Regions from separate parts of the Leucobacter allii genome, predicted to be linked through region 2. Evidence: riboswitches for the same ligand, from Rfam matches in the RefSeq annotation. Region 2 holds a riboswitch; the other holds the start of a gene.
What was found. A riboswitch is a leader RNA that binds a small molecule or an ion and turns the genes downstream of it on or off. The one in region 2 is predicted to bind glycine.

Region 1 (6,878 bases), 260 kb from region 2:
CCGTTGTCGGCGGCGTACTGCTCTGCGCTCAGCAGCGGCCCCTCCTCGCTCACGGCGACCCTGATGAGCCAGGCGGCGCCGTAGGGATCGCTGTTGATGAGCGCCGGGTCGTCGACGACGGCGGCGTTCACCTCGACGACCTCCCCGGCGACCGGTGAGAAGAGCTCGGAGACGGACTTCGTGGACTCTACCTCGCCGATGACGGAGCCGACGGCGACGGTCGCACCGAGCTCGGGCAGATCGACGTAGACGATCTCGCCGAGCGCATCGGCGGCGACCTCGCTGATGCCGATCGTCGCGGGGCTGCCGGCGTCGATCCACTCGTGCTCGGCGGAGTAGCGGAGGCCTGACTTGACGGTGCTCATGAGGGGTTCCTTACGGTGTTCGGTGGTCGGTACGGATCAGAAGCGGTCGGAGCGGATCGCGCCGACGCCGGTGCGGTTCGTGCGCCGTCTCGCGGCGCGCTCACCCGCCGCGCCGGTAGAAGGGCAGGGGGACGACGATGAAGGGCTCGCGCTTGCCGCGGAGGTCGACCTCGACGCGGGTGCCCGGCTCGGCCGACGCGGGATCGAGATAGGCGAGCGCGATGGGGGCGCCGAGCGTGGGACTCGGCTGCCCGCTCGTGATGCGGCCGATCGCCGCCGCCTCGACCCCGGACCCTGCGGCGTGCACCGCGTAGCCCTCGCGCCCCGCGCGCCGTCCCTCGCCCCGCAGCCCGACGAGCGTCAGGCCGGGGGGTGCGTCGCGACGGCGCTCGAGCGCGTCGCGCCCGACGAAGCGCTCGGGCTTCGCGAAGGAGACGACGGGGGCGAGACCCGCGTCGAAGGGGGTGAGCTCGAGGCTGAGCTCGTGCCCGTAGAGCGGCATCCCGGCTTCGAGCCGCAGGGAGTCGCGCGCGGCGAGTCCGGCCGGCACGAGGCCCTGCGGCCCGCCCGCGGCGAGGAGGGCGCGCCAGAGCTCCGCGGCCCGCGCGTTCGGCACGTAGAGCTCGAACCCGTCCTCGCCCGTGTACCCGGTGCGGGCGAGGAGCACGGGCACGCCGGCGACCGCGAGCTGCGCCGCGGCGTAGTACCGCAGGCCGGCGACGGCCTCCCGATCCTGTTCGGGCAGGAGCCCGTCGAGGATCGCGGCCGAGGCCGGGCCCTGCACGGCGATGAGGCTCGTCTCCGCGGTCTCGTCGGCGACACGGACCTCGAAGCCGTCGGCGCGCTCCGCGAGGGCCGCCGCGACGGTCCCGGCGTTGCCCGCGTTCGGCACGACGAGGAACTCCGCGTCCCCGAGCCGGTAGACGATGAGGTCGTCGATGATCCCGCCGTCCTCCGCGCAGATCAGCGAGTATTTCGCGCGGCCCACGGCGACCCTCGCGAGGTCCCCCACGAGTGCGCTGTTGAGGAAGACGGCGGCGTCGGCTCCGGTGACGCGCAGCTCCCCCATATGGGAGAGGTCAAAGAGCCCGGCCGCCTCACGGACGGCGCGGTGCTCGGCGAGCTCGGAGCCGTACCGCAGCGGCATCTCCCAGCCGCCGAAGTCGGTCAAGGTCGCGCCGAGCGCGTCGTGCTCGGCGCCGAGCGCGGTGCGCCTGGGGTCGCTCATGGTGTCCTGCTCTCGTCGGTCGGTGTCGTCGGGGTCGGGTGTGCGGGAGTCGGATTCGTCGGGGTGGGATTCGCGGGGGTCGCGGCTCGGCAGGTCATGCGAAGGCCTCGGGCGGCGGGCAGGAGCAGACGAGGTTGCGATCGCCGTGCGCACCGTCGATCCGCCCCACCGGCGGGAAGTACTTGTCGGCGCGGAGCGAGGCGACCGGGTACGCGGCCCGCTCGCGGGTGTATGCCCGGTCCCAGTCCGCGTCGAGCAGCGCTTCGGCCGTGTGCGGGGCGAGCCGCAGCGGCGAGTCGCCGAGGGGGCAGCGGCCCTCGGCGACGTCCGCGATCTCGCCGCGGATCGCGATCATGGCCGCGATGAAGCGCTCGATCTCGCCGAGGTCCTCGGACTCCGTGGGCTCGACCATGAGCGTCCCGGCGACGGGGAAGGCGAGCGTCGGCGCGTGGAAGCCGAAGTCGATGAGGCGCTTCGCGACGTCCTCGGCGGTGACGCCCGAACGCGCGGTGAGCTCGCGGAGGTCGAGGATGCACTCGTGCGCGACGAGGCCGGACTCCCCCGTGAAGAGCACGGGGAAGTGCTCGGCGAGCCTCGCGGCGATGTAGTTCGCGCTGAGGAGCGCCGTCCGCGTCGCCCGCGCGAGCCCCTCGGCTCCCATGAGCGCGATGTACGCGTAGGAGATCGGGAGGACCCCGGCGGAGCCGAAGATCGTCGCGACGACCGCCGCGCCGCCCGTCGCTCCCCCGCCGCGCGGATCGCCGGGGAGGAACGGGAGCAGGTGCTCGGCGACCCCGATGGGGCCGACGCCCGGGCCGCCGCCGCCGTGCGGGATCGCGAAGGTCTTGTGCAGGTTGAGGTGCGACACGTCGCCGCCGAAGCGCCCGGGCTGCGCGATGCCGACGAGGGCGTTCATGTTGGCGCCGTCGATGTAGACCTGTCCGCCGGCGGCGTGGACGAGCCCGCACACCTCGTGCACGTCCGTGTCGTAGACGCCGTAGGTGGAGGGGTAGGTGATCATGATCGCGGCGAGCTGGTCGCGATGCGCCTCGACCTTCGCGCGCAGATCGTCGAGGTCGATGTGCCCGGAGTCGGTGTTCCGCACGACGACGACGCGCATCCCGGCGAGCACGGCGGAGGCCGCGTTCGTGCCGTGCGCCGAGGCGGGGATGAGGCAGACCGTGCGGTCCGCCTCGCCCCGTGAGCGGTGGTAGCCGCGGATGGCGAGGAGGCCGGCGAGCTCGCCCTGCGCGCCCGAGTTCGGCTGCAGCGACATGCCGGCGTACCCGGTGATGGCGACCAGTCGGCGCTCGAGCTCCGCGATGAGCTCGCGCCAGCCGACGGTCTGCTCGGCGGGCGCGTACGGGTGGATGCCCGCGAACTCCGGCCAGGAGATGGCCTCCATCTCGGCGGTCGCGTTGAGCTTCATCGTGCAGGATCCGAGCGGGATCATCGTGCGGTCGAGCGCGAGGTCGCGGTCCGCGAGGCGGCGCAGGTACCGCAGCATCTGGGTCTCGGAGCGCACGGTGGCGAAGATCGGGTGGCTGAGGTAGTCGCTCGTGCGGGCGAGCGCCGGCGGGAACGCGGCGCCCGGCGCCGGCGCGCTCGGCTCGGCGGCGCCGAAGGCGCGCGCCACGGCGGCGATGTGCGCGGCCGTCGTGGTCTCGTCGGTCGAGACGCCGACCGTGCCCGCATCGATGCGGCGCAGGTTGATCCCGGCCGCGGCCGCGGCCGCGATCACCGCGTCGGCGCGGCCGGGGACCTCGGCGACGACCGTGTCGAAGAACGAGGCCGAGGCGAGCGGGATCCCCGCGGCGGCGAGCGCCGCGGCGAGCGCCCTCGCGTGCGCGTGCACGCGCTCGGCGATGGCCCGGAGCCCCTCGGGGCCGTGGTACACGGCGTACATCGACGCCGTGATGGCGAGCAGCGCCTGCGCGGTGCAGATGTTGCTCGTCGCCTTCTCCCTGCGGATGTGCTGCTCGCGGGTCTGCAGCGCGAGCCGATAGGCCTGTCGGCCCGCGGCGTCCCTGGACACGCCGACGAGGCGGCCGGGGAGCGAGCGCTCGAGCCCGGCGCGGACCGCGAGGTACGCCGCGTGGGGGCCGCCGAAGAAGAGCGGCACGCCGAAGCGCTGGGTGCTGCCCACGGCGACGTCGGCGCCCTGCTCGCCCGGCGGCACGATGAGGGTGAGGGAGAGCAGATCGGCGATCACGGTCACCATCGCGCCGCGCTCCCGCGCCGCGGCGATCGTCGCCGCGTGGTCGACGACGGCGCCGCGGTCGCCCGGCTGCTGCAGCACGATGCCGAAGAGCTCCCCCTCGGGCAGCCCGGCGCCGAGGTCGGCGACCTCGACCTCGAAGCCAAGCGCCTCGGCGCGGCCCCGGATCACGGCGATGGTCTGCGGGAAGAGCGCGGCGTCGAGCACGGCCTTCGCGGTGGGCGACGCCTTGCCGGCGCGGCGCATGAGGAGCACGGCCTCGGCGGCCGCGGAGCTCTCGTCGAGCATCGAGGCGTTCGCCACGGGCAGCGCCGTGAGGTCGGAGACCATCGTCTGGAAGTTCAGGAGCGCCTCGAGGCGTCCCTGCGAGATCTCCGGCTGGTACGGCGTGTACGCGGTGTACCAGGCGGGGCTCTCGAGGACGTTCCGACGGATCACCGGGGGCGTGTGCGTGTCCGAGAAGCCCTGCCCGATCATCTGGACCATCGGGGTGTTCTTCGCCGCGAAGCCGCGGAGCTCGGCGAGGATCTGCTCCTCGCCGACGCCGGCGGGGAGGTCGAGCGGACCGTCCATGCGGATGGCGCTCGGGACCGCGGCGTCGACGAGTTCGTCGAGCTCGGCGTAGCCGAGGCGGTCGAGCATGGCCCGCACATCGGCGGGGGCGGTCACGCCGATGTGCCGGTCGGCGAAGGCGCTGGCTGGAGGGGTGGGGCTCACGAGGATCTCCGAGGGGACGTCGTGCGGGGCACGAAGCGGACGAGAGGATCCTCCCCGCTCTGTGATGGGTACCTGAGAGATTCGGATGCGCCCGCCCGGGCGGGCGCATCCTTGCACCGTCGGTGAGCCGGCGCTCGCGCGCCTGCCGCTTTCCAGAGTCGCCGTGTCGTGACGGTACGGGGGCCTGAGAGATTCCCGGGGAGGGGTTGCTCCTACGGCGCCGGGCGCTCGGCCCGGGCTCTCCCGCCATGACGTGATGGCCGGTATTCAGATGTGCTGCTGCGGTCTCACTCTACACGGCGCGCGGCCGATCGGGATCGCCGGCGGCGTCCGTGCCGTCGAGCGCCAGGAGCTCCTCCTCGACCTCCCCGCCGTAGCCTTCGCGCTGCGGGTCGCCGTGGAGCCCGCCCGAGACCGCGTACTCCTCCTCGGGCGAGAGGATGAGGCGGTGGCGGGTGTAGAGCCCGAAGATGAGCAGGCCGACGACGTAGACCACCACGATCGCCACGATGGCCGGACGGAAGGTCTCGTTGAGCAGGAAGCCGAGGAAGATGAGCGCCGAGATCACGGCCGCCGCCGCGGCGCCGAACACGCCCCAGGGGCTGCGATACGGTCGCTTCGCATCGGGGTACTTGCGGCGCAGGATGATGAAGGACAGCATCTGCATGAAGTAGGCGAGCACGGCGCCCCACACGGCGATGTTCAGGACGACGGCGCCGCCGACGCCGCTGTCGCCGCCCGTGAGCTCCACGATGACGAGCGCGGCGAGGCCGATGATCGCCCCGGCGATGAGCGCGACCCAGGGGGTCTGGCGCGAGCCCGTGAGCGAGAGGAACTTGGGGTAGTAGCCCGCGCGGGAGAGGGAGTAGAGGTTGCGCCCGTAGGCGAACATGATTCCCTGCAGCGAAGCGAGCAGGCCGAACAGCGCGAAGAGGGCGAGGAGACCGGCGACCCAGGCGAGATCGTCGCCGAGGATCGCGCGGAAGCCGTCGAGGAGCGGCTCCCCCGCGACACCCGTGGCCTCGGCGCCGAGCACGGCGGTGTTGAGCAGGAGCACGAGGAGGCCGGTGACGATGAGGGTGCCGCGGGCCCAGAGGCCGGCGCGCGGGATGTCGCGGACGGGATCGTGCGACTCCTCCGCAGCGAGGGGCAGCTCCTCGATGCCGAGGAAGAGCCACATGGCGAAGGGCAGCGCGAAGAGGATCGGCAGCACGCCGTGCGGCAGGAAGGCGGACTGCCCGGGGTCGGGCGCGATGTCGAGGAGGCTCCCCCAGTTCACGGTGCCGCTCGCGAACGCCATGACGGCGAAGAGCACGAGCACGCCGATCGAGACGAAGGAGACGACGATCGCGAACTTGAGCGAGATGGCCGCGCCCGCCGTGTTGAGCGCCACGAAGGCGGCGTAGAGGATGATCCACCACACCCAGTTCGGCAGGCTGAACCCCATGAGCCCCTCCGTGACGCCGTTGGCGTAGCCCGCGGAGAAGTAGACGATGACCGCGGTCGTCGCGACGTACTCGATGGATTCCGCGAGCCCCGTCACGAAGCCGCCCCACGGCCCCATCGCCGCGCGGCCGAAGGAGTAGGCCCCTCCCGTGTGCGGCATGGCTGCGGCCATCTCGCCGATGGAGAAGACGAGGCCGTAGTACATGACCACGAGGATGGCGAAGGCGATGAGCATGCCGCCGAAGCCGGCCGCCTCGATGCCGAAGTTCCATCCGGAGAAGTTGCCGGAGATCACGGCCCCGACGGCGAGGCCCCAGAGCCCCCAGACGCCGGCGGCGCGCTTGAGCTTGCGCTTCTCGAAGTACCCGGATTCCGCGGTGGTGTACGTCACCCCGGAGACTCTCAACGTGTCCTTGGCCATCTCGGCCCCTTTCACTGCGGTGTGATCGGTGCGCGTCGTGCGTCGTCGACGCTGCGGTGGTGCGATGTCGAGACCGACTATAGCGATCTATTGGTCGTTTACCACCACCTTTATGTAAATTCTTCCGCGCGATCACCGAGGGGGACGTGCTTTAATGGTCGAGCGATCGACCATTGACGTGACACCCGGTCTCGACGACGAGCAAGGAGCCCACATGATCCCGAACAGCGGCAACCTCACCCCGGACGAGCTGAGGCGGGCCGTCGCCGCGGGCGAGATCGACACCGTGATCGTCGCGTTCACCGACGTGCAGGGTCGGCTGGTCGGCAAGCGCATCTCCGCGAGGCTCTTCCTCGAGGACGCCATGGAGCACGGCTCGGAGTGCTGCAACTACCTCCTCGCCGTCGACGTCGAGCTCAACACGGTCGACGGCTACGCGCTCACCAGCTGGGAGAGCGGCTACGGCGACATGGCGATGATCCC
Region 2 (6,878 bases):
ACGATCGTCATCGTGACCCACAACATGCAGCAGGCCTCCCGCGTCTCCGACCGCACCGCGTTCTTCAACATCGCGGGAACGGGCAAGCCGGGCAAGCTCATCGAGTACGACGAGACCTCCACGATCTTCTCGACCCCCTCGGTGCAGGCCACCGAGGACTACGTCTCCGGTCGCTTCGGCTAGGCCGCCGCGCGCAACGGGCACCGAGAGCGGCGCCCGCCGTCGATCGAGGGGAGGGATCCCCGGGGTCGCGGCGGGCGCCGCTCCGTCGGTTCCGAGCCCCTGCGGCACCGTCGTCTCAGGCCGTGCAGGAGTCGTCTCAGGCCGTGCAGGAGTCGTCCCAGGCCGTGCAGGAGTCGTCTCAGGCCGTGCAGGATCCCGAGGCGACCGGCTCCGAGAGCGATTCGGCGAGCGCGAGCACGGGGGCGAGCTCCGCCATGGACAGCGCGAAGCCGATCTCCGCGCTCGTGTCGGACTTCGCGAAGATCATCCCCGCGACGGCGCCGTCCGCGGTGAGGAGCGGGCCGCCGGAGTTCCCCGGGCGCACCTCCCCCGCGATCGTCGTCACCGAGCGGGTGACCGTGCCGCCCCCGCCGACGTCGCTGCCGAGGAGCGGGCCGGTGACGAGCGCTGCGGCGCTCCGCGAGGCGAAGGGACCGCCGTAGGGGTACCCCTGGAAGAAGACGGTGTCGCCGGCGGCGGGATCCGCGGCGATGCGCAGCGGCGCGGCGGTCAGCCCGTCCGCCCGGAGCACGGCGATGTCGGCCGCGGGATCGAAGTAGACGAGCCTGGCCGCCTCCGGGATCGCGCCGGACTCCTCGACGACGATCTCCTGGGCGCCGGCGACGACATGGGCGTTCGTCATCACCACGCCGTCGGAGACGACGAAGCCGCTGCCCGAACTCGAGGTGCTGCAGGCCGGCGAGTTCGTCGTGATCCGAAGCACGGATCGCGCCGCGGCGTCGAGGGCGGCCGTGTCGGCATCGGCGTCGGGCGCCCGGCCCGCGTCGATCCCCGCGGCCTCCAGCATCGTCGGAATGCCGTCCTCGAGCGCGGCGGAGCGCAGCCGCGCGAGCGCCGCCTCGACCGGCTCCGGGGTCGCGCTCTGCAGGAAGCGGAGGACCGAGGAGGAGGCGACGGCCTGCGAGAGCGCGGGGACCCCGAAGGAGGTCACGCTCATCGCGAGCACGAGGACGGTGGCGAGGGACACCCCGAGGTTCGCCGCGGCGCCGAGCACCCGATCCAGCGGGGCAAGCTTCGCCCGCTCGGCGGACCGCCGGACCGCGCGCCCGATGCGGCCCCCGAGGGCCGCGCCGAGCCCCAGCAGCAGGAGCCCCGCGGCGAGCGCCGCGACGACGTTCCAGCCGACCGCGGGCACCTCGCGGGAGACGAACGGCATGACGACGAGTGCGGCAGCTCCCCCCGCGACCAGGCCGAGCGCGGCGCCGAGCGTGCGCAGCAGCCCGCGGGCGAACCCGGCGATCGCGGCAGCTGCGACGAGCACGACGAGGAGCACGTCGAGGATCTGTCCGATGGTCACGCGCTCACTGTAGCGAGCCCGCTTCGGAGAAAGATGGCGAACGGCTGCCAGTCGCCCCGCGCGGAGGTACACTTGCGCAGTGAACACCAGGATGGGCTCGTCGCTCGAAGCGACGCCAGAGGAGCCTCCGTTATCGGGTCGCCGACACGCGCTGCGCTCGTGGCTGCTCGCCGAGACGGCTGAGCCGCCCGGGGAGCACGCCGGCCCGCACGGCCGACCGGGGCAGGAGCGCCGGGCCCACTGGCTCCGGGTGATGTGCCTCACCGGCGTCGACTACTTCTCCACCCTCGGCTACCAGCCGGCCATCGCCGCACTCGCCGCGGGCGCGGTCGCGCCGATCGCCACCATCGTGCTGGTCGCCGTCACCCTGCTCGGCGCCCTACCGGTGTACCGTCGCGTCGCGCGGGAGAGCCCCCACGGCACCGGCTCGATCTCGATGCTCGCCAGGCTCCTCCCCCGCTGGGGCGGCAAGCTCGCGATCCTGGCCCTCCTCGGCTTCGCCGCGACCGACTTCATGATCACCATGACCCTGTCGGCGGCGGACGCCACCGCGCACCTCGTCGAGAACCCCTTCGCGCCGCGCGGCTTCGCCGGCCAGGAGGTCGTCATCACGCTCGCGCTGCTCGCCGGTCTCGGCGTCGTCTTCCTCCGCGGCTTCCGCGAGGCGATCCGGCTCGCCACCGCGCTCGTCGCCGCGTTCCTCGCCGTGAACCTCGTGGTCGTCGTCGTCGCGATCGGCCATCTCGTGGCCGATCCGATCGTGATCGGCGACTGGTGGGGCGTGCTCACCGCGCAGCACGGCGATCCGCTGCTCGTCGTCGCGATCGCGCTCGTGGTCTTCCCGAAGCTCGCCCTCGGGCTCTCCGGCTTCGAGACCGGCGTCGCGGTCATGCCCCAGATCCGCGGCGACGCCGCGGACACCGCGGAGCGGCCCGAGGGCCGGATCCGGGGCGCGCGGCGCCTCCTCACCACCTCGGCGCTCATCATGAGCGGCTTCCTCGTCACCTCATCGATCACAACGGTCGCCCTCATCCCCGCCGCCGAGTTCCAGCCGGGCGGGGCGGCGAACGGCCGCGCCCTCGCCTACCTCGCCCACGCCTATCTCGGCGAGGGCTTCGGCACCGTCTACGACATCATCACGATCGCGATCCTCTGGTTCGCCGGCGCCTCGGCGATGGCGGGCCTGCTGAATCTCGTCCCGCGCTATCTGCCGCACTACGGCATGGCCCCCGCGTGGGCGCGCGCGACGCGGCCGCTCGTGCTCGTGTTCACCGCCGTCGCCTTCGCGATCACGGTGATCTTCGAGGCGAGCGTCGACGCGCAGGGCGGGGCGTACGCGACCGGCGTGCTCGTGCTCATCACCTCGGCGGCGGTCGCGGTGACGCTCACGGCGCGGGCGCGGAAGGAGCGCGGGGCGACCATCGGTTTCGGGATCGTGAGCCTCGTCTTCCTGTACACCACGGTCGCGAACATCATCGAGCGGCCCGACGGCATCAAGATCGCCGGCTGCTTCATCCTGGGGATCCTCGCGGTGAGCCTCGTCTCCCGCGTCCTCCGGTCGACGGAGCTGCGCGCGACCGCCGTGCGCCTCGAGCCCTCGGCCGCGGCGTTCATCGAGGCTCCCGGACAGCTCCGGCTGATCGCCCACACGCCGGACGATCTGTCGGCGGAGCGCTACGCCGCGAAGCTCGAGCACGCGCGGCGCGCGCATCGCCTGCCCGACGCCGACGCGCTCTTCATCGAGGTCGAGATCTCCGACAGCTCGGACTTCGAGGGCGAGCTGCTCGTGCGGGGCGTCGAACGCCACGGCTTCCGCGTGCTCGTGGTGCGCAGCAGTTCGGTGCCGAACGCCATCGCCGCGGTCGCGCTGCACCTGCGCGACGCGCTCGGCTGCACGCCGCACGTCTACTTCCGGTGGAACGAGGGGAATCCGATCGCCGGCTTCGCCCGCTTCCTGCTCTTCGGCGAGGGCGAGATCGCGCCGATGACGCGCGAGGTGCTGCGGGAGGCGGAGCCCGATCACACGCGCCGTCCGTGGGTGCACGTCGCCTGAGTGCGGTCGTCGACCGGAGAGGAAGGAACCGAGCCGCAGAACGCCTCTCGGCGGAAGGCCGCTCGAAGCGGCGAAAATTGGAGCCCGGGGTTACTGCGGCCCGGCACGAGAGATTCTACCGCAGTCTCCTCCGCGCACCAGGGCGGGTTCGGGCCCGGGCGCGTCAGGCGAGCGTGCCGTCCCGCCAGCGGCGCGCCCCCGCGTGCAGCTCCTGCGCGAGCGTCGAATAGCGCAGCGCCCGGGTGGTGAGCTGCGTCGCGTGCGCGTCGTCGTGCGCGTCCCGCGCGTCCGCGAGGTCGGCCGCGCCGAGCGCCATGAGGCGGCAGTAGCTTGCAGCGCGATCGAGCGCGGCGCCGAGATCCCCCGCGAAGACTCCGCGCAGGATCGTGTCGCACAGCCCCGCGATCGAGCCGGGGGTCACGGGCTCCGCGGCGCCGGCGACGACCGGATCGATGGTCGCCGAGGCGGCGCTCCCGCGCGTGAAGAGGTCGGCGGCCGCCTCGGGATCCGCGGCGACGACGCGACGCAGGAGGTAGAGGCGCCAGAGCACGCCGGCGAGGGAGTGCGTGCCCTCCGCCGCCCAGAGCTCCGCGATGTCGTCGATGCCGTCGCCCGAGGCGAGCCCGACGACCCGCTCGACGACCTGGGGATCGGCGCCGCGTCGCACCCGGTCCAGCAGCGCCCACGAGGTCTCCTGAGCGAGGCGGTGGGCCGCGCCGGGCTCGTCAGAGCCGATGATCCAGTCGAAATCGGCGGTGGGCTGCAGGATGGGACGCTGATGGTCTCGGTGCACGGAACTCCTCGGGTGTCTCCGCGGGGCCTGGCGCACGGGATGGTGCGCGATCTCCGGCCGCCCGCGGACCCGGAGAGTCTACGCCGCCGGGAGCCCGCGCGCATGGGAGCCGGGTTGGAATCCCGTCACGCGGCCCGGGCACGGGCCCGGCACCGTCGGGGCGCGGGCCCGATCCGACCGGGGCGCGTGCCGTGCGCGGTGCTTGGGGATCCGCCGCGGCGGTGCTATCGTCGGCTGCAATCAACGTGAATATCGGCCATCGAGCCGCAGCGGGAGAGTCCGGGGGCGTGCGACCCGGCGCCGTAGGAGCAAGCCCTCCCCGGGAATCTCTCAGGCACCCGTACCGCTGCAGCACGGCAACTCTGAAAAGCAGCCGCGACGCCGCGGCTCACCGAAGGTGCAAGGACGCGCTCGTCGCGAACGGACGGGGCGTTCGAATCTCTCAGGTCCCAGTACAGAGCGGGGAGGATCCCAGTCCGCCCGCGCGAACGCGCACCCCGTTCGGAGACCCCATGACCGCCGTTCCCGCCTCCCCCGCAGGCTCCCCAGCGACCGTACCCGCAGCCTCCCCCGCCGTACCCGCAGACTCCACGACCGCACCTGCAGACTCCCCGGCGACCGTACCCGCAGCCTCCCCCGCCGTCTCTTCCACGACGGCACCCGCTGCCCCGTCGCTCCCGCCCGCGCGGGCGCGATCGGGCACGAGCGTGTTCGAACTGTTCACGGTGGGCCTCGGCCCGTCGAGCTCGCACACCGTCGGACCGATGCGCGCCGCCCGCGGCTTCGTCGACCGAGTGCGCGCCGCGGGGCTCGTGGACCGGGTCGCCGGACTGCGCGTCGAGCTCACCGGCTCGCTCGCGGCGACCGGGCGCGGGCACGGCACCTTCACCGCCGTGCTGCTCGGACTGGAGGGCTTCGACCCCGGGACCGTGCTCCCCGACGAGGCGGATCGGGCGCTCGCCCGGATCCGCTCGGAGGGGACGGTCCGGCTCGCCGCCGAGCTGGGGTCCCCGACGGTCGAGCTCGACTTCGGCGTCGAGGATCTCGTGCTGCGCCCCCTCACCGTGCTGCCGAGACACACGAACGGGATGCGCTTCGCGGCCCTCGACGCCTCGGCCGCCCCGCTCCACGAGGAGCTCGCCTACTCGGTCGGTGGCGGCTTCGTCGTGCGGGAGGGCGAGGAGGAGTCCGGCGAATCCGCGGCCGGCCCGGCGGAGCCCTATCCGTTCCGCACGGCCGCCGAACTGCTCGCGCATGCCAGGGGGTCCGGGCGCTCGATCGCGGAGGTGATGCTCGCGAACGAACGGAGCCGGCACGAGGAACGGGATATCCAAGATGGCCTTGCCCGCATCTGGCAGGTCATGGAGGCCTGCAAGAACTCGGCGCTCACCCGCACGGGGCCCCTGCCCGGCGGCCTCGGCGTGCGACGCCGCGCGCCCGAGTGGCATCGGCGGCTGAGCGAGCGCGATCCGGATCGGGATCCGCGGTACTGGCAGGAGTGGATCAACCTCGTCGCGCTCGCCGTGAACGAGGAGAACGCCTCGGGAGGGCGCGTCGTCACGGCGCCGACGAACGGCGCGGCGGGTATCATCCCCGCGGTGCTCTTCTACGCCACGCACTACCACCCGGAGGCGGCGGGCTGGTGCGCGGCGCAGCGCCAGGAGGTCGTCGGGGAGTTCCTGCTCGCCGCCGCCGCGGTCGGCGCCCTCTACCGGGAGCAGGCGTCGATCTCCGGGGCCGAGGTCGGCTGCCAGGGCGAGGTCGGGTCCGCATCCTCGATGGCGGCGGCGGGACTCGCGCAGGTGCTCGGGGGCACCCCCGAGCAGGTGGAGAACGCCGCGGAGATCGCCATGGAGCACAACCTCGGCCTCACCTGCGACCCGGTCGGCGGTCTCGTGCAGATCCCCTGCATCGAGCGCAACGCGATCGCGGCCGGGAAGGCGGTCAACGCGGCGAACATGGCGCTCATGGGCGACGGCTCGCACCACGTCAGCCTCGATCAGGTGATCGCCACGATGCGCGAGACCGGGAAGGACATGAGCGACAAGTACAAGGAGACCGCGCTCGGCGGCCTCGCCGTGAGGGTCGGCGTCGGCGTGAACACCGTGGAATGCTGAGCGCGGATCGGGGCCCGGCACGGTGCGGATCCGGCGCGGATCCTGCGCCGCTTCGGGTCTGGGCGTCGCTTCGGGTCTGGGCGTCGCTTCGGTGAGCGATGCGGCTTCCGTCACACCGATCCGCACGATCCCGACTCACCGAAGCCGCATCGCTCACCCAAGCTGCACCTCGGCCCGAGCTCGGCGGGCGCGACCCTTCGCCGCTCGCGCCCGGGGCGGGATTCCCCTCCCCGAAAACACGGTAGATTAGTGAGGCACGGGCCTCTAGCTCAGTTGGTAGAGCATCGGACTTTTAATCCGCGGGTCGTGGGTTCGAGTCCCACGGGGCCTACCGCGTTCCCCGCCCCGATTCAGCGGAACGCCCTCCACAAGTCG

Region 1: linked by a shared signal. The riboswitch ahead of gcvP (aminomethyl-transferring glycine dehydrogenase) and the one ahead of MUN78_RS11765 (L-serine ammonia-lyase) in region 2 are both predicted to bind glycine.

Annotation. Positions count from the first base shown of each region.
Region 1 is NZ_CP095045.1:2,275,101-2,281,978, forward strand. It holds gene gcvH (glycine cleavage system protein GcvH) at 1-365, opposite strand, end outside; gene gcvT (glycine cleavage system aminomethyltransferase GcvT) at 466-1,593, opposite strand; gene gcvP (aminomethyl-transferring glycine dehydrogenase) at 1,688-4,534, opposite strand; glycine riboswitch at 4,586-4,686, opposite strand; glycine riboswitch at 4,691-4,784, opposite strand; gene MUN78_RS10615 (amino acid permease) at 4,821-6,395, opposite strand; gene MUN78_RS10620 (glutamine synthetase family protein) at 6,610-6,878, shown strand, end outside.
Region 2 is NZ_CP095045.1:2,532,235-2,539,112, forward strand. It holds gene pstB (phosphate ABC transporter ATP-binding protein PstB) at 1-183, shown strand, start outside; gene MUN78_RS11750 (MarP family serine protease) at 362-1,540, opposite strand; gene MUN78_RS11755 (APC family permease) at 1,632-3,593, shown strand; gene MUN78_RS11760 (hypothetical protein) at 3,757-4,386, opposite strand; glycine riboswitch at 4,647-4,742, shown strand; glycine riboswitch at 4,744-4,854, shown strand; gene MUN78_RS11765 (L-serine ammonia-lyase) at 5,151-6,503, shown strand; tRNA gene MUN78_RS11770 (tRNA-Lys) at 6,762-6,834, shown strand.